3 regions of the Shewanella sp. SR43-8 genome follow, and region 3 is predicted to be linked to each of the others. Evidence: predicted binding sites of a transcription regulator. Region 3 holds the regulator's gene; each other region holds the start of a gene.

Region 1 (10,167 bases), on a different contig from region 3:
CAATGAGCCTCGTTAATTCTTACAGTCAGTCTTTACCGCAACAATCCAGTAGCACATCAAATACAAGTGCTACCACGAAAAGTTCTGTACAGACAAATACAACCAGCACTACTACGGGGAACCCTTTCCTTGACGGAATTCGTTTACCCGAAGAAAGTGCGATCCCTGAATCAAAAGATCAGATGTTAAAGCAAGAAGATTTTTTTGCTTTACTCAGTCAACAGTTGTCTATGCAAGATCCTTTTAAACCGGTTGATAATGATCAAATGATTGCCCAAATGGCATCGTTTTCGACGGTTGATGGTATTTCAAATCTGAATGATGAGATCCTTAACCTCAATACGGTAATGAGTTCTAGCCAAGCGTTACAAGCATCAGGCTTAGTAGGTCGAAAAGTACTTATCCCTTCTGATACCGGGGCGATTTCTACTGAAAGCCCTGAGATTAAAGGTGTGATCAGTACGCCATCTGCAATTGAAACGATTACGGTGAAAATTGAAGATGAGTCGGGTCAGCTGATCAAGAGCTTTAATGTTGATGGCAGTGAAGGCGGCAATGTTGATGTGACATGGGATGGCTTAGGTAAGGATGGCCAACCCGTTAAAGCGGGTAATTACTCGATAAAAGCCAGTGGTAAAGTTGATGGAACGTCGGAAGATTTAGCGGTATCAACTTATGCACATGTGACAAGTGTGTCACTGGGCACTGCAGCGACTGGGGCCATTTTGAATTTGCGTGGAGTAGGCGGAATTAAGTTATCTGACGTACTCGCAGTATCTGAAACATAGTAAGGCCTGTATTGAATTATTGGCTTTATTGATAAATGAATTAATTGTGAGAGGTGAACTATGTCATTTAACATTGCACTGAGTGGTATTGCTGCCGCGCAAAAAGACTTAAATACAACCGCGAATAATATCGCAAACGTGAATACTATTGGTTTCAAAGAATCACGAGCCGAGTTTGCTGATGTGTACGCAAATTCTATTTTTTCGAACAGTAAAACTGCTGTCGGTGGTGGAGCAACCACCACTCAAGTGGCACAGCAATTTCATCAAGGTAGTTTGCAATTTACCAGTAATTCACTGGATATGGCGATCAGTGGCGGTGGTTTCTTTGTTACGTCGTCTGAGTTAGGGTCGCAAGATCAGTCATATACACGTGCAGGGGCATTTAAAGTTGACTCGGCCAACTATATGGTCGATTCAGCGGGTAACTTTTTACAAGGTTTCCCTGTTGATGAAGATGGTAACTCGACTTCTGTGAGTTTAACCACAACCCAACCGATTAAGATCCCAGACACTGCTGGTAGCCCTGTGCAAACCGGAAATGTTGGTTTGCAAATGAACCTTAATGTGGGGGAAACCGCATTAGACCCAGCTAATTTTAATCCAAACGATTCTGATACGTTTAATAATTCTACCTCGGTGACGATTTACGATTCATTAGGTGAATCGCACATTATGACCACTTATTTTATTAAACCGACCAATGGTTCATTTACAGGTGAAAGTAATTGGGTTGCCTTTTATGCAGTTGATGGCGATCCCGTTGATGTTGCGGCTGGCGCTGGTACTTATTCAACAGATACCAATGGTGATGGCACTGCTGATGCGACGGGTACAGCATCTGCTGCTAATCCCGATGGATTAGGTGGAGTCTGGTCAGGAGCTGTGCTTAAATTTAATTCTGTTGGTGCTTATACGGGCAGTGATCCGGCTAACATTACCACTGAAGCATTAGGTTCTGGCGGTGCAGGTGCTTTGGGCCCTGGAGCCGATGGCACGCAAACACTTACAATAAAATTTAATAATCCAACTCAGTATGCTTCTCCATTTGAAGTCACTGAATTGACTCAAGATGGTATTACCGTAGGGCGATTAACCAATGTTGGTATTGGGTCTGACGGTCTGATTACCGCCAGTTACAGTAATGGTTCAACTGTGCCGTTAGCGCGGGTGGCATTAGTACGTTTTGCTAATGAGCAAGGTCTTACTCAGGTGGGTAATACGTCTTGGAAAGCCAGTTTAGATTCAGGTGCAGCATTAGCTGGTGAGGCAAATAGTGGTACATTTGGTAGTATTCGCTCTTCTGCACTTGAACAGTCAAACGTTGATTTAACCACTGAGCTGGTCGATTTAATCTCAGCTCAGCGTAACTTCCAAGCTAACTCACGTACGCTTGAAGTTAACAATACCTTGAACCAAACGATATTACAGATCCGCTAAATGATCCTTAGGCTATATAGGTGTTGCCGTTTACGGCAACACCTTGCCTTCTCCACCTCGTTACTTGTCCCCGTTATTACACACCTCGCGTCGATAGAAGCTTTTTTGACACTCATGCGCTACCCATTAATTTTATTGATTAACTGATTCATACAGTTACATCTCAATCCTCTCACTTAAAAATCGTTGGCATGATGCTTGCTTGTTCTGTGTATATAGTGTTTTTGCAGAAAGTTTGACGGAGCAAAAAATGGACAAATTTCTTTATATTGCCATGAGCGGCGCAAAGCAAGGGATGAATGCCCTAGCAGTGAGTGCGAACAATCTTGCTAACGCGAATACTGATGGATTTAAAGCTGACATGGTCCAAGCCCGTTCAATGCAGGCATTTGGTGAAGGTTTGCCTACACGGGTATTTTCGATGATGGAAAGCCCAGGCAGTAACTTTAATGGCGGCCCCATTAAAACTACTGGTCGCGATCTTGATATTGCGGTTAAAGGAGATGGCTGGCTTGCTGTGCAGGCAGCTGATGGTTCCGAGGCATATACCCGCGCTGGTAGTCTAAAAATTGACAGTACCGGCTTGTTATTAAATAGCCGTGATCGTCCCGTTATGGGCGCTTCAGGTCCCATTGTGTTACCCATTCCAGTTGAAAAAATAGAGATTTCGGCCAACGGTATTATTTCTGTACGCCCTCAAGGGGCAACCGCAGAGGTAATAGAAGAGGTCGGAAGGATTAAGTTAGTTAATCCTGGTAACGAAAACCTTATGCGCGGTGAAGATGGTTTATTTCGTCTTATTGCCGGTGGCAATGCGCCAAACGACCCAGGCGTTCAAGTTGAAAGTGGTGCGGTCGAAGGCAGTAATGTTAATTCTGTGCATGAAATGGTCGCCATGATTGATATTCAACGTCAATACGAAATGCAAGTCAAAATGATGAAGAACGCTGAAGAGATTGATCGAGCGTCCACTTCTTTGATGAGAATTAGTTAGGAGTAATTATTATGCATCCAGCGTTATGGATAAGTAAAACCGGTGTCGACGCCCAACAAACCAATATTGCGGTTATTTCAAATAACGTGGCTAACGCCAGTACCGTTGGATTTAAGAAAAGTCGTGCAGTATTTGAAGACCTTCTTTATCAAACGGTTAACCAAGCTGGTGGCATTAGCTCAGACAATAGCAAGTTACCTAATGGTTTAAACATTGGTGCGGGTACTAAAGTGGTTGCCACGCAAAAAATGTTTACCCAAGGCAACATGCTGACCACAGATAACTCATTAGATTTAATGATTGAAGGTTCGGGCTTTTTTGAGGTGCAAATGCCAGATGGTACAGCAGCCTACACCCGTAACGGCCAGTTCAGCTTAGATGATACCGGCCAAATCGTCACACCAGGTTCTGGTTATGTGGTTCAACCGCCTATCACTATTCCAGAAAACTCCACCAGTATTACGGTGTCGGCCTCGGGTGAAGTGTCAGTGCAAACCCCAGGTACAGCTGCCAGTCAGATTATTGGCCAGTTAACCATGACCGATTTTATTAACCCTGCTGGTTTAGATCCATTAGGGCAAAACTTATACACCGAAACAGGTGCGAGTGGCACGCCTATTCAAGGTACTGCATCACAAGACGGTTTAGGTTCTATCCGCCAAGGCGCATTGGAAACCTCTAACGTTAATGTGACAGAAGAATTGGTTAACCTTATTCAAGGTCAACGTATTTACGAGATGAACTCCAAAGTTATCTCGGCGGTTGATCAGATGCTGTCTTATATTAATCAGAATCTCTAAGGAGCTAACATGATTAAATACATTGCGTTAGCGTCAGTATTGTTATTGGCTGGGTGCAGTTCTACGCCCAAGAAACCGATTGCTGATGATCCATTTTATGCGCCGGTATACCCAGATACTGTACCAACGCAAGTGGTGCCAACGGGATCTATTTATCTTGATAGCCAGGCATCAAGCTTGTATTCCGATATTCGTGCGCATCGGGTCGGTGACATCATCACTGTGACCTTAAAAGAATCAACCCAAGCGAAAAAAAGTGCCTATAACCAAATCAAAAAAGGCACCGACTTAACCGTCGAGCCTATTTATGCTGGTGGCAAAAATGTGTCTATAAGTGGTATCCCGCTCGATCTTGGTTATAACGACAGCATGAATACCAAGCGAGAATCAGATGCCGATCAATCAAACAGTTTAGATGGCAGTATTTCAGCCAACATCATTCAAGTACTTAGCAACGGCAATTTAGTTATCCGTGGTGAAAAATGGATTTCGATCAATAACGGTGATGAGTTTATTCGCGTCACTGGCATGATCCGCAGTGAAGACATTAACCCAGATAATACAATTGATTCTACACGAGTGGCTAACGCTCGTTTTCAGTATAGCGGTACCGGTACGTTTGCTGACTCCCAAAAAGTCGGTTGGCTGAGTTCATTCTTTATGAGTGACTGGTGGCCTTTCTAAGGAGTAATGCATGAAAACTAAATTGATCGTGTCGCTTGTTGCGTCGATATTAATGCTCAGCGCTTCTGCAAATGCAGAGCGGATTAAAGATATCGCCAGTATTCAGGGAGTACGAAGTAACCAACTAGTGGGTTATGGCTTAGTTGTTGGTTTGCCTGGTACCGGGGAGAAAACCCGATATACCGAACAAACATTTAGAACCATGCTAAAAAACTTTGGCATTAATTTACCTGAATCAGTTCGTCCAAATTCAAAGAACGTAGCCGTTGTTGCTGTACACGCTGAAATGCCAGCCTTTATCAAGCCGGGTCAAAATCTTGACATTACCGTGTCTAGTTTAGGCGAGGCAAAAAGTTTACGTGGTGGCACCTTATTGCAAACCTTCTTAAAAGGGGTTGACGGCAATGTGTATGCCATTGCTCAGGGCAGCTTAATTGTGAGTGGCTTTAGTGCCGAAGGGCTTGATGGCTCTATGGTGATTCAAAATACGCCAACGGTTGGTCGTATTCCAAGTGGCGCCATTGTTGAACGCAGTGTGATCAGTCCGTTTGCTAGTGGTGATTACCTGACATTTAATTTACGTCGCTCAGATTTTTCTACCGCCAAACGTACTGCCGATGCGATTAACGATTTACTTGGCCCAGACATGGCAAAAGCTATTGATGCTACTTCTATTCAAGTCAGTGCACCGCGCGACGCATCACAGCGGGTATCGTTTTTATCGACATTAGAAAACATTGAGGTTATTCCGGCTGAAGAGTCAGCCAAAGTCATTGTTAACTCACGTACTGGCACCATTGTGGTTGGTCAAAATGTCAAGTTACTGCCTGCGGCTGTGACCCACGGTGGATTAACCGTGACTATTGCCGAAGCTACGCAAGTATCACAACCCAACCCCTTAGCGGGTGGTAATACGGTTGTTACCACCAACAGTACGATTGATGTGTCAGAAAAAGATCGTCGTATGTTCATGTTTAATCCAGGCACCACTCTTGATGAGCTTGTCAGAGCCGTGAATCTAGTGGGCGCAGCACCATCAGATGTTCTTGCCATACTTGAAGCGTTAAAAATGGCAGGCGCTTTGCATGGTGAACTTATCATCATCTAAATATTGTCGGAATGACTATGGAAAAGTTGTCAGCTTCATCGAACTTTCTGGATCTAGGAGGACTAGATTCACTTCGTGTCCAAGCCCAGAAAGACGAGAAGGGGGCACTTAAAGAAGCGGCTAAGCAATTTGAAGGGATCTTTATTCAAATGCTCATGAAAAGCATGCGAGATGCCAATGCCGCGTTTAAGTCAGACAATCCAATGAACAGTGAAACAACAGCATTTTTTGAACAAATGCGTGATCAACAAATGTCTGTCGATTTATCCAATAAAGGCATGCTAGGGCTGGCTGAAATGATGGTGCAGCAATTAGACCCAGAAAATAGCCCTATTACTCCGGCATCAGTATTACGCGGTAATAGCGACTACAAAGTAAACCCGAGCATGTTTGTTGCGCCAGCAACAGAGTTAGATAAAGACACTTTAGATGCTATAGCACCAAAAGATCAAATAGCGGCATCGCATTCAGTTATTGATCATGCGCAGTCTATGCAACCTATGACGGCCAAGCTTTCTCGGGTGTTATCTGGTGATCAATTAGACAGTGTGTTACGCGGCGAGCAATTAACCAGCCAAGCGTTACAAACGGGCAAAAGTTTGCCGCCGGTTGATACCCCTATGGCAAAAAGCAAAGGTATTGCGGTAAGTCAATTTACCAGTCCAGAACATTTTATTTCGGTGTTGTATCCCCACGCTGAAAAAGCGGCTAAATCCCTGGGTACCTCAGCTGAAGTGTTAATCGCTCAATCAGCACTCGAAACCGGCTGGGGCCAAAAAGTGGTACGTCGTAATGACGGCACTATGAGTAATAACTTATTTAATATCAAAGCTGATAAACGTTGGCAGGGTGACAAAACCTCTGTCAATACATTGGAATTTGAAAAGGGCATAGCGGTGCAACAAAAAGCGGATTTCAGAATGTATGACAACCTTGAACAGAGCTTTAACGATTTTGTGTCGTTTATTAGCCAAGGTGATCGTTATCAAGATGCGCGTAAAGTTGCCGCAGAGCCGACTCAGTTTATTAAAGCACTGCAAAAAGCAGGCTATGCCACCGACCCTCAATATGCCAATAAAGTTATCAATGTGATGAAGTCGGTAAAAGAAGGCCTTAAATCTGTATTACCTGTGGAGACTAAATAATGTCGATTGACTTACTCAATATCGCTCGCACAGGCGTTCAAGCATCTCAAGCGCAATTAGGTGTCACCAGTAATAACATCGCCAATGCAAATACTGCTGGTTACAACAGGCAAGTTGCTACCCAGTCATCATTAGAATCACAACGCTTAGGCAATAATTTTTATGGCACCGGCACTTATGTGTCCGATGTTAAGCGTGTTTATAACGAATTTGCCGCGCGTGAGTTACGCATAGGTCAAACCAGCATGAGTGCGGCTGAAACCTCTTATAGTAAGTTGAGTGAGTTAGACCAGATTTATTCTCAAATTGGTAAAATGGTACCAGCAAATTTGAACAATTTTTTTGCTAGCATCAATAATGTAGCCGATTTACCGACCGATTTAGGTATTCGTGGCAGTAGTCTCAGCTCTGCAGAGCAGTTAGCCGCTGGTCTAAATCAAATGCAGTCGCAACTCGATGGTCAGGTAAAGCAAACCAATAGCCAAATTGAATCCGTTACCACTCGTATAAATGAGATAAGCAAAGAATTAGGCAGCATCAATTTAGAATTGATGAAATCTCAAGGCGATGACAGCCAAGTGCTAGACAAGCAAGACGCACTCATTTTAGAGCTCAGCCAGTATGCTCAGGTGAATGTTATTCCATTAGATACTGGTGCCAAATCAATTATGCTGGGCGGTTCAGTGATGTTGGTGTCAGGTGAAGTGTCGATGTCAATTGGCATGAGCCCAGGCGATCCATATCCAAATGAACCGCGCATTAATGCTTCTATTGGCGATAAAACCCTTAACATTGATCCGTCTAAATTGGGCGGTCAACTTGGCGCATTATTTTCATTTAGAGATGACACTTTATTACCGGCTAGCACTGAGCTTGGCCAATTAGCCTTAGGTATTGCAGACACCTTTAACGAAATGCAATCCAAAGGTTTTGACTTAAACGGTAACGTCGGTAGCGATATCTTTCGTGATATTAACGATCCATTAATGGCTTCAGGCCGTGCAGCAAGTAATTCTACCAATACTGGTACAGCAGCAATGTCGGTCAATATTGATGATGTGGGGGCATTATCAGGTGGCAGCTACGAGTTGAGCTATACCATCGCAGATGGTTACCAATTAAAAGATACTAAAACTGGAGAGCAAACCACATTAACAGTATCGGGTAGTCAACTTACCGGTGGTGCAGGTTTTAGCATTAATATTGCCAGTGGTGCCGTAGCGGATGGTGATAAATTTGAAATCCGTCCAACAGCAGGCGCAGCCTCTGGTTTAAAAGTGGTGATGACCGATCCCGAAGGCATTGCTGCTGCTGGGCCTAGTTTAAGTGCCGACGTTGCCAATTCTGGTAATACTTCTATCAGTTTAAATAACATGAACTCCAGCGCTGCGGGTTTCCAGGGTGTTGGATCGTCGATTACTTTTCAACTCAATACAGCAGCCAATACTTACGAAGCATTTGACAGTGCTGGTGTGTCGTTAGGAGTAGGTGCTTACACTGGCAATAACATTAACGCTTTTGGCATGGACTTTAATATTACCACTTCAGGTACTGCGACTGGCGAACGTTTCACGTTTGATTTGTCATTTGCAGAAGGCGACAACAGTAATGCAGTTGAAATGGCTAAATTGTCTGATGCTAAATTGATGAATAACGGCACTGGTACCTTAAACAGCGTATTTGAAAATACTAAATTGGATATTGGTAGCCAAACTAAGTCTGCTGAAGTGCGAGTGGGCTCGGCAACGGCAATATATCAACAAGCCAGTAACCGTGTGCAAAGTGAATCTGGTGTCAACCTTGATGAAGAAGCAGCAAATTTATTGCGTTTTCAACAGTCTTACCAAGCCTCCGCCAGAATAATGACAACTGCACAAACCATTTTCGACACTCTATTAAGCTCGGTTCGCTAGGAGATACATTATGAGAATTTCTACCGGACAAATGTTCCAGCAAAGTACTAAGAGTATTTTAGATAAGCAATCAGCAACAAATACTATTTTAGCGCAGATTACGAGTGGTAAAAAAGTCAATACAGCAGGTGACGATCCTGTTGCAGCCATTGGTATTGATAACTTAAAGCAAAAAAATGCCTTGGTGGATCAATATTCAAAGAATGTTGATTATGCAACTAATCACCTGTCTATCAGTGAAAGTAAAATTGGTAGTGCGGAGACGTTAATTTCATCTATGCGTGAACAATTATTACGAGGTGCAAACGGCAGCCTTAGTCCCGTTGAGCGGCAAATGGTTGCCGATGAAATGAGAGCGAGCCTCGAGGAGCTAGTCTCAATCGCTAATAGTCAGGATGAATCTGGTAACTACATGTTTGCAGGAAACAAAACCAATTCACAACCTTTTGCTTTTGACATCAATAATGAAATTGTTTACAGCGGTGATTCTGGTGTCAGAAAAAGTGTTGTGGCATCTGGCGTTGCGATACCGACAAATATTCCCGGTGATTTAGCCTTTATGAATTCGGTTAACCCTATTGGGGACTATGGTGTCAATTATTTGTCTCCTCAGCAAGGTGACTCTGCTGTTTCAAGTGCCAAAATAACGAATCAAGCAACGCATGTTTCTGATACATATACATTTAATTTCACTCCCAATGGCACTGGGGTTGATCTCCAAGTATTAAATTCAGGGGGCGGTACAGTTACTACCGTAACTAATTTTGATGCTACCAATCCTGTTTCTTTCAATGATATAGAGGTGAAATTAAACGGAACTCCAGCAGCGGGCGACTCTTTTACCATGGAACCAATGGAAACTGTCAGTATCTTTGATTCATTTAGCAAAGCATTAGCATTGTTAGAAACTCCTGAGTCGACAAATAGTCCTCAAGGGAAGTCGAAGTTGGCACAACTATTGAATGATATTGATAGTGGTCAAAATCAAGTCAGTACGGCAAGAGGGATCGCTGGTAATAATTTGAAAGGTTTAGAGAGTATTTCTACAAATCATTCAGAAGAGAAAATTATTAATAGCAGCACGTTGTCTATTCTTGAAGATTTAGATTATGCCGAGGCTATGACCGAGTTTGAAAAACAACAGCTTGCACTTAATGCGGTATCGAGTGTGTTTAGTAAAGTGGGTTCGCTTTCATTGTTTGATTACATCTAACAATAAGCAATCACGTTAAATTGTAAAATTTAGCCAAGCTCCACAGTCTTGGCAACAAAACTAGGAATGAGGAATTATTTAT
Region 2 (10,167 bases), on a different contig from region 3:
TGTTATTTGCACAGCAGTTTGGTGAAATGATTGTTAGCAAAGAAGCCATGACAGTGTTTAAAACCTGTGTTGCTCAAGCCGATACTCACCCAGAAGTGTCTAGATTGTTTTATAATGCAGGCCCTAAGCATGTACTAGGATTGGTTCGAAACTACCTAACAAAAGTCAATGAACACAACGAATACTTTTTTGAAAACCCTCATGAAAGTGCGGTTAGATTGTGTTTAATGTTGTTTGGTGAGCTAAAATTACGCCTAGAGTTAGGCTTAGAAATAGAAGATTTAATCGTCACCAGACAACAATACCTGCAAGATACCGCCGACATGTTTTTACGAGCACATAAAGTGGGCGTAAAATAAACTCAACCTCAAGTTGAACTTAATTGGCCATATAGCAGTATTACTTGAGCAATTAAGCCAAAGTAATATTCAGTTTATTTCATTATTTGAAGGGAAGCAGATTAGTATGACGCTTTACAACACTAAGGTAATTTCTTCTCCGGCACAGAGTAAGTCACTGAATTTATCTGTACGGTCATTATTGTGCGTATCGGGTCTGCTGTTAAGTCAGCATGCTTTAGCGGCACCAGAACGTTCACCGTTTTCACTCACTGTTGCTCGTACATCAACGGGCACCGCTAATGTAGGCGCAGAGAGTGCTAACCCTAATCAGTTGCAACGAGATACATGGAAAACCAGTTTTTCGGCAAACATGCCACTTAATCGTCAGTGGTCTATAGGGGCAAACTTAGGCTACGATAATCTCGATTATGACTGGGATATTAACCAAAACAGCCTGTTACGCAGCAGTACTCAACCTTGGTCGACCATCCATCAGTACAGTGCCGGTTTGTCACTATCGTATCGCTTAGATAATCATTGGATGTTTCTCATCGCACCCAAATTACAGTATGCCTATGCTGATACGGCATCATCTTCAAATGCACAAAGTTATGGTGTCGTCGCCTCGGGGATGTACCGCTTTGATTCGGGTAATATGCTTGGTTTCGGTGTGGCATATTTAAATGATATTTCAGAAGTGCGCACCTTGCCTTATTTAGCCGTACGTTGGCAGATAAGCGATAAGTGGGTACTTGCTAACCCGTTCCAAGCTGGTTTTAGTGGCCCAGCAGGATTAGAGTTAAGTTATCAATATAATCGTGACTGGGATTTTGGCGTGGGCAGCTCAATGCGAACAGAGCGTTTTTTAATTGCTGACGATGACAAAACCATTGAAGTTGAAGAATGGGTAGGCTTTGCTCGCGCAGGTTGGCAAGCAACGACTAACGTTAGTCTTAATGCTTATGCTGGTTACTATTTTGGCGGTGAAATGCAGTTAAGTTATCCCGATGTCACTGAAGACATGGAAAACCAAGCCGCATTCGGTTTAGTGTTTAAACTGAACTTTTAACGATTAGTGGTAAACCATACAATAAAAAATGCCGCTGATATCAGCGGCATTTCTTGTAAAAGCTAATCTAGCAACTGAGCATTTATCTAATAAAATCGTCTTAACTACTAATGTAAATCGGCCCTAGAAGTAAGTCACTTCTTTTACCCGCTTAGGGCGATTTTGTTGCTCGTATAACTGCCATACTTGTTTAAAATCAAGTGCTAACTCAGTGACATAAAACTCACCGGCTGGGTAGGTTTTTACCACTTTAGCGCCGCGAATAATGCCACTCACGCTAGACTTAACGTTGTCGTCAGTTAATAACCACTCACTCACGTCGCTGTTTGCGGTAATCTTTTGGCCATACACTTGCTCTGCTAACTCACGATATGCAGCAATTTTTGATGCTTGCATTGCCATTAAAATACGATGCGATGGTTCTTTGCTTGGCTGAGTCGCTAAGGGTGCATAACCAATTGCGGTTAGGGTAGGGAACGAGGCTGGAGCTTCGGTTTCCCACTGGACATATTTATCCTTGCTTACACAGCCAGTTAACAGTACCAGCACAATTAACATTAACGACTTCATAGCTTATCTCCTAATACGGTATAACGACTGTCGCCCTTATTTTCGTGGCGATACAGTAAACCATTACGCGATTCAATCATTTCAGACGGTTGTAAATAACCCGATAAGCTCGACGCCGCCACAAATGATTGCACCGCAGAAACCACTCTATTATTGGTCACATTCACTATTCGGCCGTTAAAGACGATTCCTTCAGGTGTTAAGGTCATGGTTGATACCAAAACGTGCGCTACCGGTAAATCGGAACGCAGCAGCTCCCAATTTCGGCTCAACATAAATTCACCTTGCTCTGTTGCGCGTAAATTGGTTGCGACGTTTAAATCAACCAAATTAAACTCATGGGCATGGAATGCAGCAAGCAATCCTTGCTGTAATTGAAGGCCTAACTCATTGGATGTATTTAAATTGCTGGCCATTACCGGCGTAGAAATGAGCAGTGGTTCATCAGGGCGAAGGGCATCATTTTGCAATACTAATTCGTTGACTAACTTTTCTGCCCACACATTGACCTGGCCCTTAGGCGATATTCCAACAGCTTGTATATCATAAGCTAGCTTGTGCTGATAAACCTGATCTTCATCGACCACTTTGACAAATTTACCGTTATTACTAAAGGCAAGATTATTGGCAGCATTAGGCGTTTGGGTGCATGCAACTAACGTCAATGACGCCAGTATGACCGTGGGGACAATAAGCCTATTAATCATAATAATTCCTCTTACAAAAATGCCGCAAGTCTTGGTATAAATGAGCCATTTTATCGCCTTATTTATCGGTAACTAAGGTCAATTTTTTACTCTTTAATATTCGTTCCTTTATATCGGCAAATGCGTTAGAAGCTTTACTATAATTACCCTACATCTAAAAAAAACTATTAAAGCGGTTATAGGCACAATTTTTGCTTTGTAAAATATAGAGTAAGCTTAATTCATTTTATTAGGCCAAATAGACGTTTTTTTGACATTAGGACATCGTATGCTGATCCGACACAGCCCTACTAACCGAGCTAATCCCTTTAGTCATCTTGCTGTCATAGCCATATTATGTGCAAGTGGCTTGCTAGTGACAATGTCTGCATTTGCTGAACAAATTGAGGTGACTGGCAAAGCCAAAATTGTTAACGGCGATATTGATAAAGCCCGCGAAGACGCTATCAGCCAAGCATTAAATTATGCCAGCTTAAAAGCGGGAGTTAACTTTTCTAGCGAACAACAAATTAACCAAGGACGGCTTACTCAAGATACTTTTCAAATGCAGCGTATGGGCTCGGCCAATAATGTTGAATTAATGAGTGAAATGATCAGCGAGCATACTATTACTGTCATTTTACAGCTTGAGCTTAGCGAACAAGAGCCCGATGCCCAATGTAAAAGCCAATCACTCAAAGCTGCGATTATGCTGCCTCAAGCTTATTTACAAGAACGCGAACAATTACGCTATGGTCAATTAGCCCACTTTGAAGAGCGCATCACCGAACAATTAGGCAAAGCGATTAACGCGCAATCGCGATACAGTTTTGCCAGGCTACATGCAGATGAGAAAATTGATAATACCAATCAATTGGTCAATTTTAGAGGTAACCGCATACCCAGTTGGTTAGGTGAACTCACCGACAGCCAATATTTGCTGCAGCCCGAAATTATTGATATTTCAACTGAACCAGTACAAAGCAGTTATTTGGGCTTTGTAGAAGATGATCCACTGAGGCAATTTATCCTTAAATTAACCCTTTATCATGGCATTAGCGGTGAAGTGGTCTGGTCGGAATCATTTGCGACATCAGCCCCTTGGGAATTTGAACGACAAGAAATCGTCTCACCAGCTAATCAACGCTTTTGGCGATCATCTTATGGCCAGGCGATCAGTGATATTTTACAACAAAGCGTTATGTCGTTAGATAAGCAACTCAATTGCCGACCATTACTAGGCCAAATTGTGGCAAGAGATGGTGATCGCATTATCATTAATTTAGGCCGTAAAAATGGCGTTAAAATGGGTGATAAGTTCCAAATCGTCCTACAGAAAAACATCCCCGACAGATTCAACTCTATGCGCGCTATCGCGACTAAAAGTCGGGCGAATGTGGTTATCGAACAAGTGACCGAAGACAGTTCAACGGCAATCTTTGACGGTATCGACAGTGCATATAATATTCAAGTGAATGACATTGCAATTAAGAACTAGTTGGTTGTTAATTAAGCAATTAAATTTAAAAGGTTTAATTCGATTATAAACTCAGTATAATCACTGGGTCTCTCTATAGCTCAACAGGATAGAGCAGCCGCCTCCTAAGCGGCCGATCGGGGTTCGAGTCCCTGTGGGGAGACCATAACACCTCTTTTTACCTTAAAAATCAAACGCTTACTAAAATCGTCAAAAGTTGTGCCGCCTATGTGCCGCCTCTGGAAACCACTTTTTTGGAATTTTTTTTTAAGCATTCTTCAAAACTCCGCTTTTCGATAGTTTGAACCCAATCATGGACTCAAAGCCTATTTTTCGTTAAATTCCATTTAAGTCAAATAGCATGATGCGGTGAACATTAAATGGAAGTTTCAGAGATTAATTTACTGGCGAACAAAGAGTCATTAATCGATAACATTATCGATTTAATGCCCGAATCGTTGATAGGAAATATCGATAAAGACAACTTACCAAAAGAATTAGACATTTATGTAGAGCAAATATTTCGATTTGTCCTCAGTGTAAAAAGCTACTATACAGCCATATCAGATACGGATTCAGATGAAGTTATAGTCAAAGCACTTGCCAAAACTCCCCATGGACTATCAATATTTGATGAATTGCATGAGTCACGCTGTCAAGTTTGGGGCATGTCGATAAAACTATTTATAAGTATCATCGATAGCGAAAGTCCACTTAAGAGCAAAGTTAAAGAGATAGAAGCTACTCAATCGTTCGGCGAAGCATTAAGAGTTTGTTCACCTAAGTCTGAAGCATTTGTAACACCACAAATTAAAACTTTGATTGCTAGATTTACAGGCAAAACTTCAACTGAACACAGGCATGAATTGTTCAGATTGTTTAAGGGTATGTTGGTCTGTCAATTGAGTGGGCTAAATGAGCAAGCGGATATTTTTGCCGATATGTTAATAAAAGCATTTATTCTCAATCAACAATCACACGCCATACTAATGAGAGAGCAGATTATCAAGAATATTGCTGTTCTTGAGCAGAATAAACTAGCTGGTAAGAAAGGCGGAAAAAAAACTCAGCAAGGTTCTTTGGCAACATCGGAGGAAGCGATCGCACTTTTTCTATCTACTAACGAATTCACTTCTTACACTAAAGCTGCTGAGGCACTTTACCCTCAAATTGTAGAAATTGGCAAAAAACATGACTTCATTTTCAATAGTGTAGTTAATGGACATAGAACTGTGATTAATTGGTTTAGATCAACTGAGCGATTTAAAAAACAGAAAGTCTAAAGGTGTGAAAATACAGTCAAGCAGCTTAATGTATTTTTAAGCAGCTTGATTGTACATACACTCTAATCCAATAATTTTATTCTCACTCCTGAAATATATACATTATTAGGAGTTAACATGAATAATCTATTACTTACCCCTGCTCAGGTTGCTGAGTTTTTAGGCGTCACAAGTGGCACTCTTTCTGTGTGGCGTTGTACTGGCCGCTATCCTCTCTGTTTTATCAAAGTTGGTCGTCGTGTGATGTACCGCCAAAGCGATGTTGAAAACTTCGTTAACGGGAGGGTATATGAACACACTGTATAGCTTTTTAGCGGGAATGATTATTTGCTCGTTATTAAATATAAATAGCACTCTTAAAAGATCTGTTAATGAGCTTAAAGTACTTCGTGAACCTAACAAGCACATTATTCTGTTATGGCAACATGAAGCCTGTGAATCGAGCCTGTACCCGTTAACGGAACATGTACTCGTTAACGAGTCCAGTGATGACAATTCTGACAGTATAGAAGTGAACCCGTTACATAACGTAACGGCTTCAGATAGTGAAGGAGGCAAGTAATGGCCGCCTTTACTAATGAACAAGTCACATTCATTGAGTGGTTATCGCAAGATAACCACATCGAGGTTTGTATTGAGATATGTCCCGACCTAGGCAAGATGATCGGTTATGACTCATATACAGGTCATTTTCAAAAACGAACATTACTTAAGTTAAAGGCTAATGGCTTTTTAAGCGAAAGTACCTGTTATATAGCAGGCTTAAGATGGCAATATTGCTCGTTAAATCAACGTGGGTTTGAGTGGCTAAAGCAGCATGGAGTGCAATCTCATGACTAGAGTAGAACTTGATAATGCTAACTTTATTGTTAGGCGATTATATGGCTTACCACAAATTCATAAAAATGCACTTATGCATCGTTACAAACGTTTTTCTAATCACATAGAAGCAAATTTGTACCTATTGCGGACAACTACTGCAATTAGCAAAGTATTAGGCCACAGCAGTAACCGAATGAGCTGTGTTAGTGTTGATGACCGTGATTTTAAGGCAATGTCTAAACACCATGCTCGACAATGCTTGAAAATATCATCACGTGATAATTCACAAAGTTTGTTCAAAACTTACTCTGCAATATTGCGTTATGTTACCTGCTATCAAATAAAACAACACCCGTTAACGGATACTGTATTAAATAATCTTGAGAATGATTGTTTGACCGATGAAGAGTATTCAAAAGTCATGGGGGTGATTCGTCGTGCTTGTGATGAGTCATGGTGGAAGCCAAAACTAAGAAGGCTTCACAATCGGCAAATCGAAACTATTTCACGTTTATTAAATCAAGTGAATAAACATCGTGGTATTTATGCCAGTAACATTACCGTTGAGAATTTTATGTCGCAATGGAAAAGTAGTCGTGAATTACTGGAGAATACCTTAGCCACCAATGAGCTTGATTACAGTGTAAGCCTTGCTGAATTATCAGATCTTAATGTGTCTAATCCCAAAATCCGTAAAGCTGAACTGATGGTTCGCATTCGTGGTTTTGAAGATTACGCCACAAAGCATGGCTACTCAGCTGTATTTCTGACAATGACAACACCGTCTAAATATCATCGTTGCTTTGCCAAATCGGGTGCCGAAAACCCTAAATGGCAAGGCGCCACACCACTAGATGCTCAAGACTATTTAAATCTTACATTTCAGCGTATTAGAGCATCACTTAATCGTGACAAAATTACCCCATTTGGTTTTAGGGTAGCAGAGCCTCACCATGACGGCACACCCCATTGGCATTTATTGTTATTTGTTGAAAATGAGCAGCAACAACAATTAGTCGAAACCTTTCAAGAATATTGCCTACAAGAAGATGGTGACGAACAAGGTGCAAAAGAACGCCGTTTTAAGGTTGAATACATCGATCCTAATAAAGGTTCTGCAACGGGATATATTGCCAAGTATGTAGCCAAAGGAGTTGATGGTGAAGGGATTGATCATGACCTTTACGGAACGGAATCTGTTACCGCGGCAACACGTATTCGTGTTTGGGCTTCATGTTGGGGTATTCGTCAATTTCAGCAAATTGGAGGGGTAGGGGTAACACCTTGGCGCGAATTAAGACGGTTAAGTAAAATAACTGATGAAAGCCTAGAGTGGGTGGAAGAAATTAGACAAGCCGCTGATGACTCCGATTGGGGTCGTTACACTGAACTCATGGGTGGCGTTTTTTGTAAGCGTGATGATCAGCTAATTAGATTGCTATACCAATATAAAAAGCAAAGCAATATCAGATTCGACAACCAAAATTTCGGCAATCCCTATGTCGATACTAAGGGTGTAGGGCATCAGCCTACATTTTGTAGTTTTAGCGCAGCAGGAAAAAATGCGGGGGATGCTACGAATGCAGCGGGAATCAGTACTCAATCAATTTCAGGAAATCCTGAAATAATCCGAGATTCTAATTCGGGAATTTTCGGAAATTCCCGCAATCAAGCAGAAGCTCGTAATTACAAATCTAATCGCTATGGTGATGAGTTTGTCGTGCAGTTAAAAGGCATTGTGGCTTTGGGCTTTGAAATCGTCACTAGGGTACATGAGTGGACGTTAAGCTATTCACAAGCTAATGGTAAAATTGAGCTTAATCGCTCTAACTTGGAGTTCTGTCAATAAGTGTACGTAATCCGAAATTAATAGTTAAATGAGGTCGTAATAAAAATGTTCAACTAAGATAGAAAAAGGAGTATTGTTAGTACGTTATAAAATATTCAACATATGCTTAAGGAAGAGTAATGGATCCATTTTCACAATTTTTTGCAGCTTATCTGCACACGGTAAGCAATAGTATTGCTGAAGTGTATGTTGATTCAATGAACACCACGGTTACCTCGCAAAGCTTAGTATACAACGATACTAATATCAGATTTCAGCATCAGCTATGGAAGATAAAACCCAATAGCGTTTGCTCAGACCTTGAGCAACAAGCCACTCAATTCTCTAAATGTACTCAACAAGCCAAGGCTATGTTCACTGAACTTTGCACTCAGCTATCTAGTATGGAAAATCTGAATCAGAGAGGGCGAAGCTTATCTAATATGTATTGCAATGCATCACTTACTTATAAACCTATGGTTGCCTATATCAGTGAACCAAAGCAAAAGTCTGAGCAAGAATTAAAAGAAAAAGAATGTAATTTAATGATTTTGAAAGTAATGCAAAATAATAGTGATGAAATAATTAAGCAAAAAAATAAAACATGTGGTTCTTCATAGCATCTTTATTTGTCTGGAAATAGCACTACGAGTTGATTGATTAAAATACCTCAATAAAAGAGATGACAATGTTACTAAAAAAACTAATGGTCTCAGGATATAAAAGCATTTCAACTGATACGCCACAGATAATAGATTTTGAGCCTGATGTAACTGCATTTATTGGACATAACGGAACTGGTAAAAGTGCTGTTCTTGAAGCTTTGAATAAGCTTTTCTCTATTGATCATTCCTTACGGGGGATTAGCGCTTCTGATTTTCATTTGAAAGAAAATGCAGACAAAGGTGATCCAAGATATTTATTTATTGAAGCTTGGTTTACGCTGTCAGGTGGAGGAGACGCCCCTTCTATTCCCTATTTAATTAATGGGTTGACAGCTTCAAGCGTTAGTGGAGACATTATATTTAGAGTTCGTTTAGAAGCTAGTTTGAATTTTGATTACAACCCATTAGGTGATGTCGATGAAAATATATGGGTTGTCGATGGTGATATGGATAATCCCCAAGAAGATAATAAACATCGATTATCCGCTACACAACGAAACGCAATTCAAGTCAACTATATTCCAGCGAATAGAGACCCATTAGTTCAATTAAAGTATTCTTCAAAAGCCATTCTGGGCCGATTACTTAAAGCTATAAAGTGGTCTGAGGGTGAACAAGAGTCATTTGAAGTACAAGCTCAAAAATTAAATCAACTAGCAACAGATAATCCAGCTTTAGCACAAATTACTAATGCAATAAATATAAACTGGAAAGAGATTTATAAAGGTCGTCATCTCAATCAAGCTGGTCTTAACTTTCCTGTGGGAGAAATAAATGAAATATTGAGATTGTTGCAACTCCAGTTCATGCCTGATGCCACAGGAAATAAAGTTGATACAAGCCGACTTAGTGATGGACAGAAGTCTCTAGTCTACTTTGCTTTGACTAAAGCTCTATTCGATATAGATAAGGCCACACGAGAAGCCATAATTAGTAAGCAACCTTCAAATTTTGATGCTGATAAAATGAAGTTGCCTATATACAGTTTAATTGCATTGGAAGAACCAGAAAACCACCTATCACCACATTATCTGGGGCGCATTGTTAAGTTAATCAAAGAGTATGGAGCTAGTGAACTTTGCCAATCAGTTGTTTCTACTCACTCAGCTTCATTAGTAGGCAGAATTGAGCCAACACAAATACGTCATTTTCGGTTAGATAATGAAACTAAAAGTACCCATATACAAGCGCTATCATTGCCAGAAGATAGAGACGAGCAGGCAAAGTATATAAGTGAAGCAGTAAAGGCATACCCTGAAATTTATTTTGCAAAACTAGTCATTCTCGGAGAAGGTGACAGTGAAAAAGTTATTATACCCAAGCTATTAGAGCAGTATGGTCAAGATGTAGATGCACATTCTGTATCTGTAGTTCCGTTAGGTGGGAGACATGTAAATCATTTCTGGCGACTACTTAATACTTTAAA
Region 3 (10,167 bases):
CGGTGAAACAATAAAGCGGCAAGGATGCAAGTATTTTGCGCTTATTATTAGAATGATTGTTGCTGTGTTAACAACTTGCTGGGGGACGAGTTGTTAGCATGGTCAAACATCCTTGCCAAAACGGTTAACTGAATTTCAATTATTGTTTAAGATCGTTCCAACACTTTCTTAAACATGGATCCTTAGCTTGCTATAGCATGTAGTTGCTGATTTAACTGGGCAATCTTTTGTTGCAAATAGGCTATTTCTGATACGATTGCGCCCTTACTTTCTGTCTGGCGAACTTGGTTACTTCTGACCCACTGGTATACGGTTTTTGCCGATACACCATATTGTTTTGCTACGTCAGATAATAATCTTTGATTATTTTTGACTTCATTAATCACTTCTTTTTGTAAGTCCACTGGGTACTGTCTCGTATTTGACATATTCATGAAATAATCTCCTGCCAATTTACTTATGTTTACTAGAGCGAGTTTCCACTTCATCCCACTGGCTACAACCGAGATGTGCTAAGAAAAAAATGTTCTGGCGGCATTGTGAAATGATATTATTTACCATGACATTTATTGACTTAATGCTACGACTTCCGGTTATTTTATTCATTGCTATCTCCTACATCTACCAAGGACTACTTGTAAAATCACACTATCACTTAGTGGGTATGTGTTCTTATATGGAAAGCTTGTGCCAACTTTGATAAATATTTTTATCTTTTATTTATCAGTGTCTTATTTAAAACCTTTAACCTAGGTACTTTTTACCGACAGATTAGTTTGGTGCAATTGCACTAACTTGGTGAATAAGTTCTGCAGATGAATCGCTATCAAACTTATCGCTAGGTCGCAGTTTAGATGACAAATATGGCAGAAAAAGGTGACCTCAATGACAAAATAAAGATGGCGTTATATTGAATTTAATATTTACATGGATGATTTGAACATGATCAGAAGGGGGAGGTGAGTGCTGAGTTAACAGACTGACAATCTGTGGCTAGCGTGACCATTTGAGAGTCCGCCGCCCACAAAAGAGTCCTAAAGTAGACTGTTTTATAGACGGCATATTATTTAACCCAACTCGGGTTAAGAGATAAGAGCAATACTCTAGTGCATTAAATACAGCGTCGCTAAGCCTAAAAATGCAAATAGACCAACCACATCAGTGACTGTGGTTAATACCATTCCTCCAGCAAGAGCTGGGTCGATATTGAGCTTTTTGAGCATGATTGGAATAGTGGCACCAGCAAAGCCGGCAACTGTCATGTTAATTAGCATAGCACTGCCAATTAATCCGCCTAACGCAATGTCGTCTTTCCACAGCCACACAGCAAAAAAGACCAACACAGACCACATAATGCCGTTTAATAATCCAATGCCGAGTTCTTTGCCGATTAACCAACGTGAATTACTTTGGCCAATATGACCAAGTGCAATACCGCGGATCACCAGCGCTAAGGTTTGATTACCGGCAACGCCGCCCATGCTCGGCACAATGGTCATTAAAATTGCGATGGTAGCAAATTGCTCTAAGGTGCCTTCAAACATATTACTGACAGATGATGCTAGTAATGCGGCAAATAGATTGATGGTTAGCCATAGAGAGCGTCTTAGAGTACTTTTAAGCACTGGGCCGAAGGTATCTTCATCATCATCCATGCCTGCCATCCCCATCATGGAATGCTCGGCATCTTCACGGATCACATCGATAACGTCATCAATGGTTATTCGTCCAAGTAATTTTGCTTGGCTGTCTACGACTGGGGCAGATATCCAATCGAGTCGTTCAAATTTTTGCGCAACATCTTTATCAGACATCTCTACCGGAATACTTTCTAGCTCGGTGTCCATAATGCTGCGAACTGTGACGCTCGGATCGCATGTGAGTAAGTCGACTAATCTGACGCCACCTAAAACATGGTCATGGCGATCGACAACATATAATGTATCAGTGGTATCTGGTAAATTACCGCGTTGACGTAAATAGCGTAACACTACTTCGATATTAACATCGGGTCTTAGGGTAACCGTATCTGTGTTCATTATGCTGCCGGCAGTATCATCCGGGTAGCGCAGTGCTTGCTCTACTCTATCTCTGTCCTGGCTTCGCATCGACTTGAGTACTTTCTTATAAACCGCATCGGGCAAGCTGCGAAGAATATAAGCAAGATCATCGGTGTCCATTCCTATCGTGGCCTGGGCGAGTTTCTCTGGTGTCATGCTGCTGATGAGCGAATCTTTCAGTTCTTCACCTAATTCATCCAGGATCTCACCAGCATATTGTTGATCAATTAATTGCCATAAGACTTGTCGATTTTTTGGTGGTGATGATTCGAGAATGAGGGCGACATCGTTGGGTGACATTGCATGTAACATATTGCGAGCATGAACAAACAATCCACTGTCTAACGCTTGAGCGAGTTGATTGAGTCGTTGTTCTGTTATTTCATTATCTAGGTACTCTTTACCCATATATCAACTTCCTATTTGTCATACGAATATGATTCTGTATGTAATGATTTTGGGCAGTTTCAGTTTCTCTGTTTGGCATATTGATGCAAGAATTGTTATCTGCGGGCAAGAAATGAAATGCAGCAATAAAATCGTTGAGTGACTTGCGCCGAACGAAAGTCTGAACTGCTGATGTTGCTTTACACAAAAATTAACGTCCGATTACATCGGTGTTTGGTCAAGCGAGAACCGTGATTGAAATTGGCTACAACGCTAATCTCTCTTAAGAGAATGAATACTTAATCAGCTGGGGATCCGCCGCGCGTTTCAATATAAAGGCTAATATTATCGAGGAACTGATCGTTAACCTTCGAACAGCAATATCGTGGCAGTTTGGTTAGTATGACGACTTCATTTAAAGATGGAAATAAATAAGTGATGATGGCTTAACGATCAGTAATTAGTGAAAGTATCACTAAACAATTTAGCAAGACTCATCAAATTTAGCATTAATCAGATCACATACGGCATTTAATGCCACTTCAGCATCTGGGCCTTGGGCTGTTACTGTGATCATTTTACCTATGCCACTTTCAAGCATTAATAACCCAAGTACACTTGCTGCACTGGCGTTTTTATCGCCTTGAGTTAACGTGATACTGGCATCAAAATCACCCGCTAAAACAGCAAGTTTTGTTGCAGCTCGAGCATGTAACCCTAATTTATTTGAAATGGTTACTTGGCGTTCAAGTTTGATCATTGGCGCGATCCTATGCTCAGTTAGCTGTCAGTATCAGTTAAATTTAATTCTCTGTGGCGAGCATTAACTGTATGTTTACTGCCATGTCTAAACCTTTTTGCTAATTGATCGGCTATATATACCGAGCGATGCTGGCCACCGGTGCAACCAATGGCGATAGTCAGATAGCTGCGGTTATTACGTTCTAAATGCGGCATCCAGGTTTCAAATAAGTTTTCAATTTGCCAGATAAACTTATTCACTAGAGGTTGCCGACCTAAAAACTCTTGTACCGGTTCGTCTAAACCTGTGAGTGGTCGTAGTGCTATTTCCCAATGCGGATTAGGTAAAAAGCGCACATCAAACATAAAATCAGCTTCTGTTGGCATACCGTGTTTAAAGCCAAAAGACTCAAAGTTAATCACTAACTCTTTATCGACACTACCTAACAAGATTTGCCTGACTTGGTCGCTTAATTCGTAAATATTCAGGGCAGAGGTGTCAATATAATGATCAACAATTTTTGCGATAGGCTCAAGTAAACGGCCTTCTAATATGATCGCTTCTTGCAGTGAAATATGATTTTTAGATAACGGGTGTAATCGACGCGTTTCGCTATAGCGTTTGAGTAGCACTTTATCATTAGAATTCAAAAAGAAGCTAACAATTTCAGTGTCATGTTCAAGTAAGGCAAGTTGATCTTGAAGGACTTTACCTTGCTCGGCAATGTTGCGTACATCAACACTAATTGCCACTAGATCGTTATTACCTTTGAGCTGAGCCAGTAATATGCCAATCAGTGGTAAAGGCAAATTATCAACACAATAATACCCTAGATCTTCTAATACTCTTAGAGCAACAGATTTTCCTGAGCCTGAACGTCCCGATACTATGACAAGTTTCATGCAGTAATAACCCGATAAAGTTCTGTTGAGTCGTGAGTTTTACGAAGCTGTTTCAATATTTGCTTATCGCTTAATTTTTGAGCCACGCTTGATAGCGTGCTTAAATGCTGTTGGCACTGATCTGCAGGTACTAACAAAGCAAATAAAATATCCACGGGCTGTTTATCGATTGCATCAAAGGCAATGGCTTCTTCACATTTAATAAATATTGCGATCGGATGTTCTATGGTCGTTAATCTACCATGAGGTATCGCAATGCCATTTCCTATACCTGTGCTACCCATTTTCTCTCTCGCTAATAGGCTTTCAAAAACCTCTTGCGAAGATAGGGGTGGGTACTGGGCAGCGACTAAATTGCTGATGAGTTCCAGTACTTTTTTCTTACTGCCCGGTGTGGCACAGGTAGTGCATTCCGGCTGCAGAATGGTACAAAGTTCCATCGTTAGTGTTTTGTATACTTCTCTTTGTGTTTAATTACCTGACGGTCGAGTTTATCGATCAGGGCGTCTATTGCAGCATACATATCAGTGCTTTCTGACATGGCAAAAATCTCTGCACCATTAAGGTTGATTTTAGCTTCTGCTTTTTGTTGTAATTTTTCTACATTGAGCACAACGTGTACATTATTGATCTGATCGAAGTGTCGTTCAAGCTTTGAAAATTTACCTTGAACGTATTCACGTAAAGATTCGGTAATGTCGATATTTCTACCTGTCATATTGATAAGCATAAAAATCCTCCGTTGCCTTGTAGGTTATAAACTCTTACGTTGGTTTGAGGGCGGAATGAGCATCGCTTCGCGGTATTTTGCAATCGTACGACGCGCAACGTTGATCCCCTGATCTGCCAGCAGTTGGGCCATTTTGCTGTCACTTAATGGCTTTTGCTGGTTTTCTGCTGCAACCAGTTTTTTGATAAAAGCACGAATAGCGGTAGATGAGCATTCTCCGCCATCGTCGGTGCTGACATGGCTAGAGAAAAAGTACTTTAATTCAAATAGCCCACGTGGTGTGTGCATATATTTTTGAGTGGTAACCCGTGAAATAGTTGATTCATGCATTTCTACTGCTTCAGCAATATCATTGAGCACCATAGGTTTCATGGCTTCTTCACCATATTCAAAGAAACCTTGCTGAAATTGCACAATACAATTGGCGACTTTCAATAAGGTCTCATTGCGGCTTTCGATACTCTTGATGAACCATTTAGCTTCTTGTAAATGACCGCGAATAAATTGGCTATCGGCAGAGTTTTTACTGCTTCTAGCCATGGCTGCATATTGTTGATTAACGCCAATTTTAGGCATATTGTCTGGGTTTAACTCTACAACCCAACGGCCATTCTTCTTTAGTACGGTTACATCAGGAATAACATATTCGTCATCAATAGCGGTGACTAACAAGCCCGGGCGAGGGTTAAGTGACTGGATTAAGGTGATTGCGTCACGCAACTCGTTTTCTTTGAGCTTGGTTTTGCGCATCAATAATCTAAAATCGCGCCCAGCAATTAAATCTAAATAGTCTTTAATGAGCAGACGGGCATTGTCTATATGTGGGGTTGTGTCGGCATATTGGGCTAATTGAATGAATAAACATTCGCTTAAATCTCGTGCGGCAACACCTACGGGATCAAAGTGTTGAATACGTTTTAATACCGCTTCAACTTCATCTAGTTCAACACTTTCATCACCCATGGCTTCGAGAATATCTTCAGTGCTTTGGGTTAAATAGCCGCGTTCATCAATGGCATCAATAATCGCGGTAGCAATCGCTCGATCAGTGTCAGAAAATGGCGTGAGATTTTTTTGCCACTCTAAATGTTCATATAAGCCTTCAGTCGTTTCACCTTGGAATGGCATATCATCATCGCGCATGCTAGCGCTGCCTGAACCTGACATTGGAGAGGCGGTGTACACTTCATCCCATGTGGTATCCATAGCTAAATCGTCCATGGTTTCTTTGGTCATGGATTCTGCTGTGTCGACTGTTGAGGTGTCTTTTTCTATATTGACCACGCTGTTGTCACTAAAGTCGGTGTCCGATTGGTCGCGACTTTCTTTTACTGAGTCTTTTGCTTGAGAAAACTCATCTTCTATTTCAAGCAATGGGTTTGAGTCCAATGCTTGTTGGATTTCTTGCTGTAGCTCCAATGACGATAATTGCAGTAAGCGGATCGCTTGCTGCAATTGAGGGGTCATGGTTAAGTGTTGACCCATTTTGAGTTGGAGTGACGCTTTCATTTACCGCTTATCCCTAGATGATTTCCATAAAAATGACAATCTCGAAAACTGTAATCGATTGTCACATACATCAATGACATTTAACGCTATTTAGATATCGTTCAATGAAATGAGTTAGATAGACTAAAAGGCCAGTAAAGTAACTATAGCTTGAATTGTTCACCTAAGTACACAGCCCGAACTTGTTGATTACTCAATATCTCATCAGGTGTGCCTTCGGCAATTAAATTACCCTGGCTGACAATATAAGCGCGCTCACAGACGTCTAAGGTTTCACGTACGTTATGATCGGTAATTAATACCCCTAAGCCGCGGTTTTTAAGCTGTTGAATGATTTTTTTTATGTCGATGACAGAAATAGGGTCAACCCCCGCAAAAGGCTCATCGAGCAAAATAAATTTAGGATTAGCGGCCAGCGCGCGCGCTATCTCTACTCGACGACGTTCCCCACCAGACAACGACATGCCTTGGCTGTCGCGAATATGAGTGATATGGAATTCTTCTAATAAATGCTCTACCTGCTCAATCCGTTGGTCGCTAGTGAGTTCTTTGCGAGTCTGCAATACGGCCATAATATTGTCGTATACGGTCAGTTTGCGAAAAATACTGGCTTCTTGCGGCAAGTAACCAATCCCTTTGCGAGCTCTAAGATGCATTGGGTCGGCGGTTAAGTCGTCATCATCAATTAAGATCCGACCTTTATCGCTTTGCACTAAGCCGACAACCATATAAAACGTGGTTGTTTTACCTGCACCATTGGGGCCTAAAAGACCGACAATTTGGCCTGTTTTAACGGTTAAACTCACATCTTTAACAACCTGACGAGTTTTATAGCTTTTAGCTAAATTTTCAGCCGTTAGGGTTATTTGGGTCATGGTTTGATCTGCTTTTTAACAGGAATTTCAGGGAGATTTTGCTTTGGTGCAGTCTCGTCTTGGAAATTCTCAGGTTGAATAATAGTAATAACGCGATCTTTTCCTGTACCAGTACTTTCAGCAATTAGCTCTTGAGCGTTAATGTTGTACTTAATACGGTTACCGGTTACTTGGCTACCAGATTGATCCAGTTTGGCATTACCTGTCAATGTCAGTGTAGTGGTAGCAAGATCATAGCTTATTTCGTTGGCACTGGCGGTACCAATTTGACCGTCGTCTAACTCTTGTGAAAACGTTGCAGGGTTACCTATAGCGATGAGTTTTTTACTGGTGCTATTTTCGGGAGTAAACGCCCGTAACTCATCAGCATTAATGTTAATAGTGCCTTGGGTAACGGTAACAGGACCATTAAAAACAATTTGATTATTTTTAATGTCAGCAGACTGGCTTACTGAGGCAATTTTCAACTCTTGTTGAAGATCACCTTGTTTCGCTATGGTAGGTAAACTCAGCAGGCAAAATATGCTGCCAAATAACATAACATTGGCGTGAGTGTTGAGGCGATTAATGTGGCTCATATGTTCCTTCTACCTGGCTGAGTAGCGATAATTTTTGCGAATTCAAGTCAGCATGTAGACCTAAACCTTGAATAATAAACCCTTTACCTTTGATGTACACCATCTCTTGTGAGGTGCCTATCATAGTGGTTAAATCCACCGAAACAGCTTGGGTACTGAGTGACTGCAGGGGTTCTTCTATATTAATGGCATCAATAATAACATTATTTTCTAATATGACTTGGCTGGTATTTTTATTCAATTGGCCTCTATCTGCGCTTAATTGCCATTGCGCTTGGCCGTTTTCAGGGTAAATGAGGTAAACAGGTTTAGTAAAGTGAGTAATGTCACTTGAGGCGTAATGCTCCATGTGTTCGGCACTGACTCGACTAGCAATTAAACCGAGTTTATTAAATTCTGTGGTGCGTAGGTTATCCGCTACAAAGTCTGGACGTTCAATACCACGAACTTTCACAGCATCCATTTCACTGCGTTTTATTTGCGCTTGCCAGTAGAGGAAAAAAGCAAGTCCAAAAAAAGCCACAATACCTAGAGTGATTCTATTCATATACTCATACCATGAGCACTGGCAAATTTATCTTGGCTTAAAAGCAGTAAATCAGTGAGTTCTCGTAATGCGCCATGGCCACCATTAAGAGAGGTGGTCATATGGCAATGTTGCTTAACAAATGGGTGCCCGTCACCGACACACACGGCAAGACCAACTGCTTTCATAACCGGGAGATCTACCATATCATCGCCAATATAAGCGACTTCGTCTGCGCTGACATTATACAGTGATAGGAGTTGTTCAAATGGCTCAAACTTGTTATCAATACCTTGATAAATATGTTTAATACCTAATGCGGTCATGCGAGTTTCGACAATCTTTGATTTGCGGCCAGTAATGACGGCAACATGCATTCCGCTTGTTAGGATAGATCGAACACCATAACCATCACGAGTATGAAATGCTTTGAGTTCTTCGCCAGCATTGCTGAGATAAATTCGACCATCTGAAAATACCCCATCGACATCACAGATTAACAGTTTGATTTTTTGAGCGCGTTGCCAAATATGATTGCTGATAGGGCCGTAAAATCCTTGGTGGCTAGTGGTTGATTCTGACATGATTAAATGACTCCCGCTTTAACCATATCGAGCATGTTTAATGCCCCGATCGGTTGATGTTTTTCATTGACTACAATCAGTCCGTTGATACTTTTTTCATCCATAATTTGCAGTGCTTGTGCCGCTAGAATACCGCTAGGGCAGGTGACACAATTCTGGGTCATTACCTGAGCTATCGGAGTGGTGCGAAGGTTGACTTCGGCGTCGATAACTCGGCGCAAATCGCCATCAGTAAAAATACCAACCAGTGTTGTTTCGCTGTCGACAACAGCTGTCATACCAAGGCCTTTTTTGGATATTTCATACAGCGTTTCAGTAATACAAATATCATTATGCACTATGGGTAAATCATCGCCTTTATGCATAACATCATCGACTTTTAATAATAATTTTCGTCCCAGAGATCCACCAGGGTGTGACAAAGCAAAATCATCTCGAGTAAAGCCTTTGGCTTGCAATAAGGCAATGGCTAATGCATCACCCATTGCTAAAGTTGCTGTGGTACTCGAGGTTGGTGCCAACCCTAACGGGCATGCTTCTTCTTGTACTTCAATGCACAAATGGATTTTAGATAAACGCGCCATATTAGAGTCTGGTTTACCTGTTACTGCGATAACCGGTACGCCCATTCGCTGTATTACTGGCATTAATGTCAGTATTTCACTCGATTCACCTGAATTAGAAATGGCAAGCACAATATCGTTTTTAGCCAATGCGCCTAAATCACCATGACTTGCTTCACCTGGATGAACAAAAAATGCCGGTGTACCAGTGCTGGCAAAGGTCGCGGATATTTTATTACCAATATGCCCCGATTTCCCCATGCCCATAACAATCACTTTGCCTTTGCACTGCAAGATGAGCTCACATGCTTGACCAAACTCAACTGAGTCTACATATTGATATAAATTATCTAGGGCAGCCTTTTCAATATCAATGACTTTACGGCCCCACTGACGAAATTGAGTTTGATTTACCATACGGTTCTCTCTTTTAGCTGAATACTTTACCTTCATGCCCCAATCTAGTGAGATTGAAATACAATCACTTGGTACGCAATAAAGGTGATTAATAATAGTGTGCCATGCCAACGAGTCAGTTGTTGCTTAGCGCCACTGGATAATACTAAAACGGCTAATGCTGCACTGGTGCCTAATACCATGTAGAAGTCTCTGCCGCTGGCCGATGTATCGATTTCCCCGGGGGAAATTAACCCTGGCAATGCCAACACAGCAAGAATATTAAATAAGTTCGATCCAACGATATTACCAATG

The links. Region 3 encodes sigma-54, which starts transcription at its own class of promoters, with help from an activator protein. Its sites were predicted from a motif close to GTTGGCACGNNNNTNGNNT; they were not measured.
Region 1: flgF (flagellar basal-body rod protein FlgF) is a predicted target of sigma-54. The motif match lies at 2,414-2,432, and genes of this name have one in related genera.
Region 2: H5114_RS01105 (flagellar assembly protein FlgT) is a predicted target of sigma-54. The motif match lies at 2,866-2,884, and genes of this name have one in related genera.

What each region holds. Positions count from the first base shown of each region.
Region 1 is NZ_JACJDX010000001.1:201,183-211,349, reverse strand. It holds gene flgD (flagellar hook assembly protein FlgD) at 3-788, shown strand; gene flgE (flagellar hook protein FlgE) at 849-2,228, shown strand; gene flgF (flagellar basal-body rod protein FlgF) at 2,479-3,222, shown strand; gene flgG (flagellar basal-body rod protein FlgG) at 3,234-4,022, shown strand; gene flgH (flagellar basal body L-ring protein FlgH) at 4,032-4,706, shown strand; gene H5114_RS00835 (flagellar basal body P-ring protein FlgI) at 4,717-5,814, shown strand; gene flgJ (flagellar assembly peptidoglycan hydrolase FlgJ) at 5,832-6,959, shown strand; gene flgK (flagellar hook-associated protein FlgK) at 6,959-8,872, shown strand; gene flgL (flagellar hook-associated protein FlgL) at 8,883-10,085, shown strand; gene H5114_RS00815 (flagellin) at 10,166-10,167, shown strand, end outside.
Region 2 is NZ_JACJDX010000001.1:252,174-262,340, reverse strand. It holds gene H5114_RS01125 (TetR/AcrR family transcriptional regulator) at 1-359, shown strand, start outside; gene H5114_RS01120 (DUF6268 family outer membrane beta-barrel protein) at 466-1,410, shown strand; gene H5114_RS01115 (LPP20 family lipoprotein) at 1,534-1,980, opposite strand; gene H5114_RS01110 (FlgO family outer membrane protein) at 1,977-2,687, opposite strand; gene H5114_RS01105 (flagellar assembly protein FlgT) at 2,956-4,164, shown strand; tRNA gene H5114_RS01100 (tRNA-Arg) at 4,234-4,309, shown strand; gene H5114_RS01095 (hypothetical protein) at 4,524-5,426, shown strand; gene H5114_RS01090 (helix-turn-helix domain-containing protein) at 5,544-5,732, shown strand; gene H5114_RS01085 (hypothetical protein) at 5,716-5,988, shown strand; gene H5114_RS01080 (hypothetical protein) at 5,988-6,266, shown strand; gene H5114_RS01075 (replication endonuclease) at 6,259-8,097, shown strand; gene H5114_RS01070 (hypothetical protein) at 8,217-8,696, shown strand; gene H5114_RS01065 (ATP-dependent endonuclease) at 8,765-10,167, shown strand, end outside.
Region 3 is NZ_JACJDX010000003.1:205,593-215,759, reverse strand. It holds gene H5114_RS05185 (transposase) at 183-434, opposite strand; gene mgtE (magnesium transporter) at 1,104-2,468, opposite strand; gene H5114_RS05175 (HPr family phosphocarrier protein) at 2,932-3,207, opposite strand; gene rapZ (RNase adapter RapZ) at 3,228-4,091, opposite strand; gene ptsN (PTS IIA-like nitrogen regulatory protein PtsN) at 4,088-4,531, opposite strand; gene hpf (ribosome hibernation promoting factor) at 4,534-4,821, opposite strand; gene H5114_RS05155 (RNA polymerase factor sigma-54) at 4,846-6,330, opposite strand; gene lptB (LPS export ABC transporter ATP-binding protein) at 6,474-7,205, opposite strand; gene lptA (lipopolysaccharide transport periplasmic protein LptA) at 7,202-7,783, opposite strand; gene lptC (LPS export ABC transporter periplasmic protein LptC) at 7,770-8,330, opposite strand; gene kdsC (3-deoxy-manno-octulosonate-8-phosphatase KdsC) at 8,327-8,893, opposite strand; gene H5114_RS05130 (KpsF/GutQ family sugar-phosphate isomerase) at 8,896-9,873, opposite strand; gene H5114_RS05125 (calcium/sodium antiporter) at 9,918-10,167, opposite strand, start outside.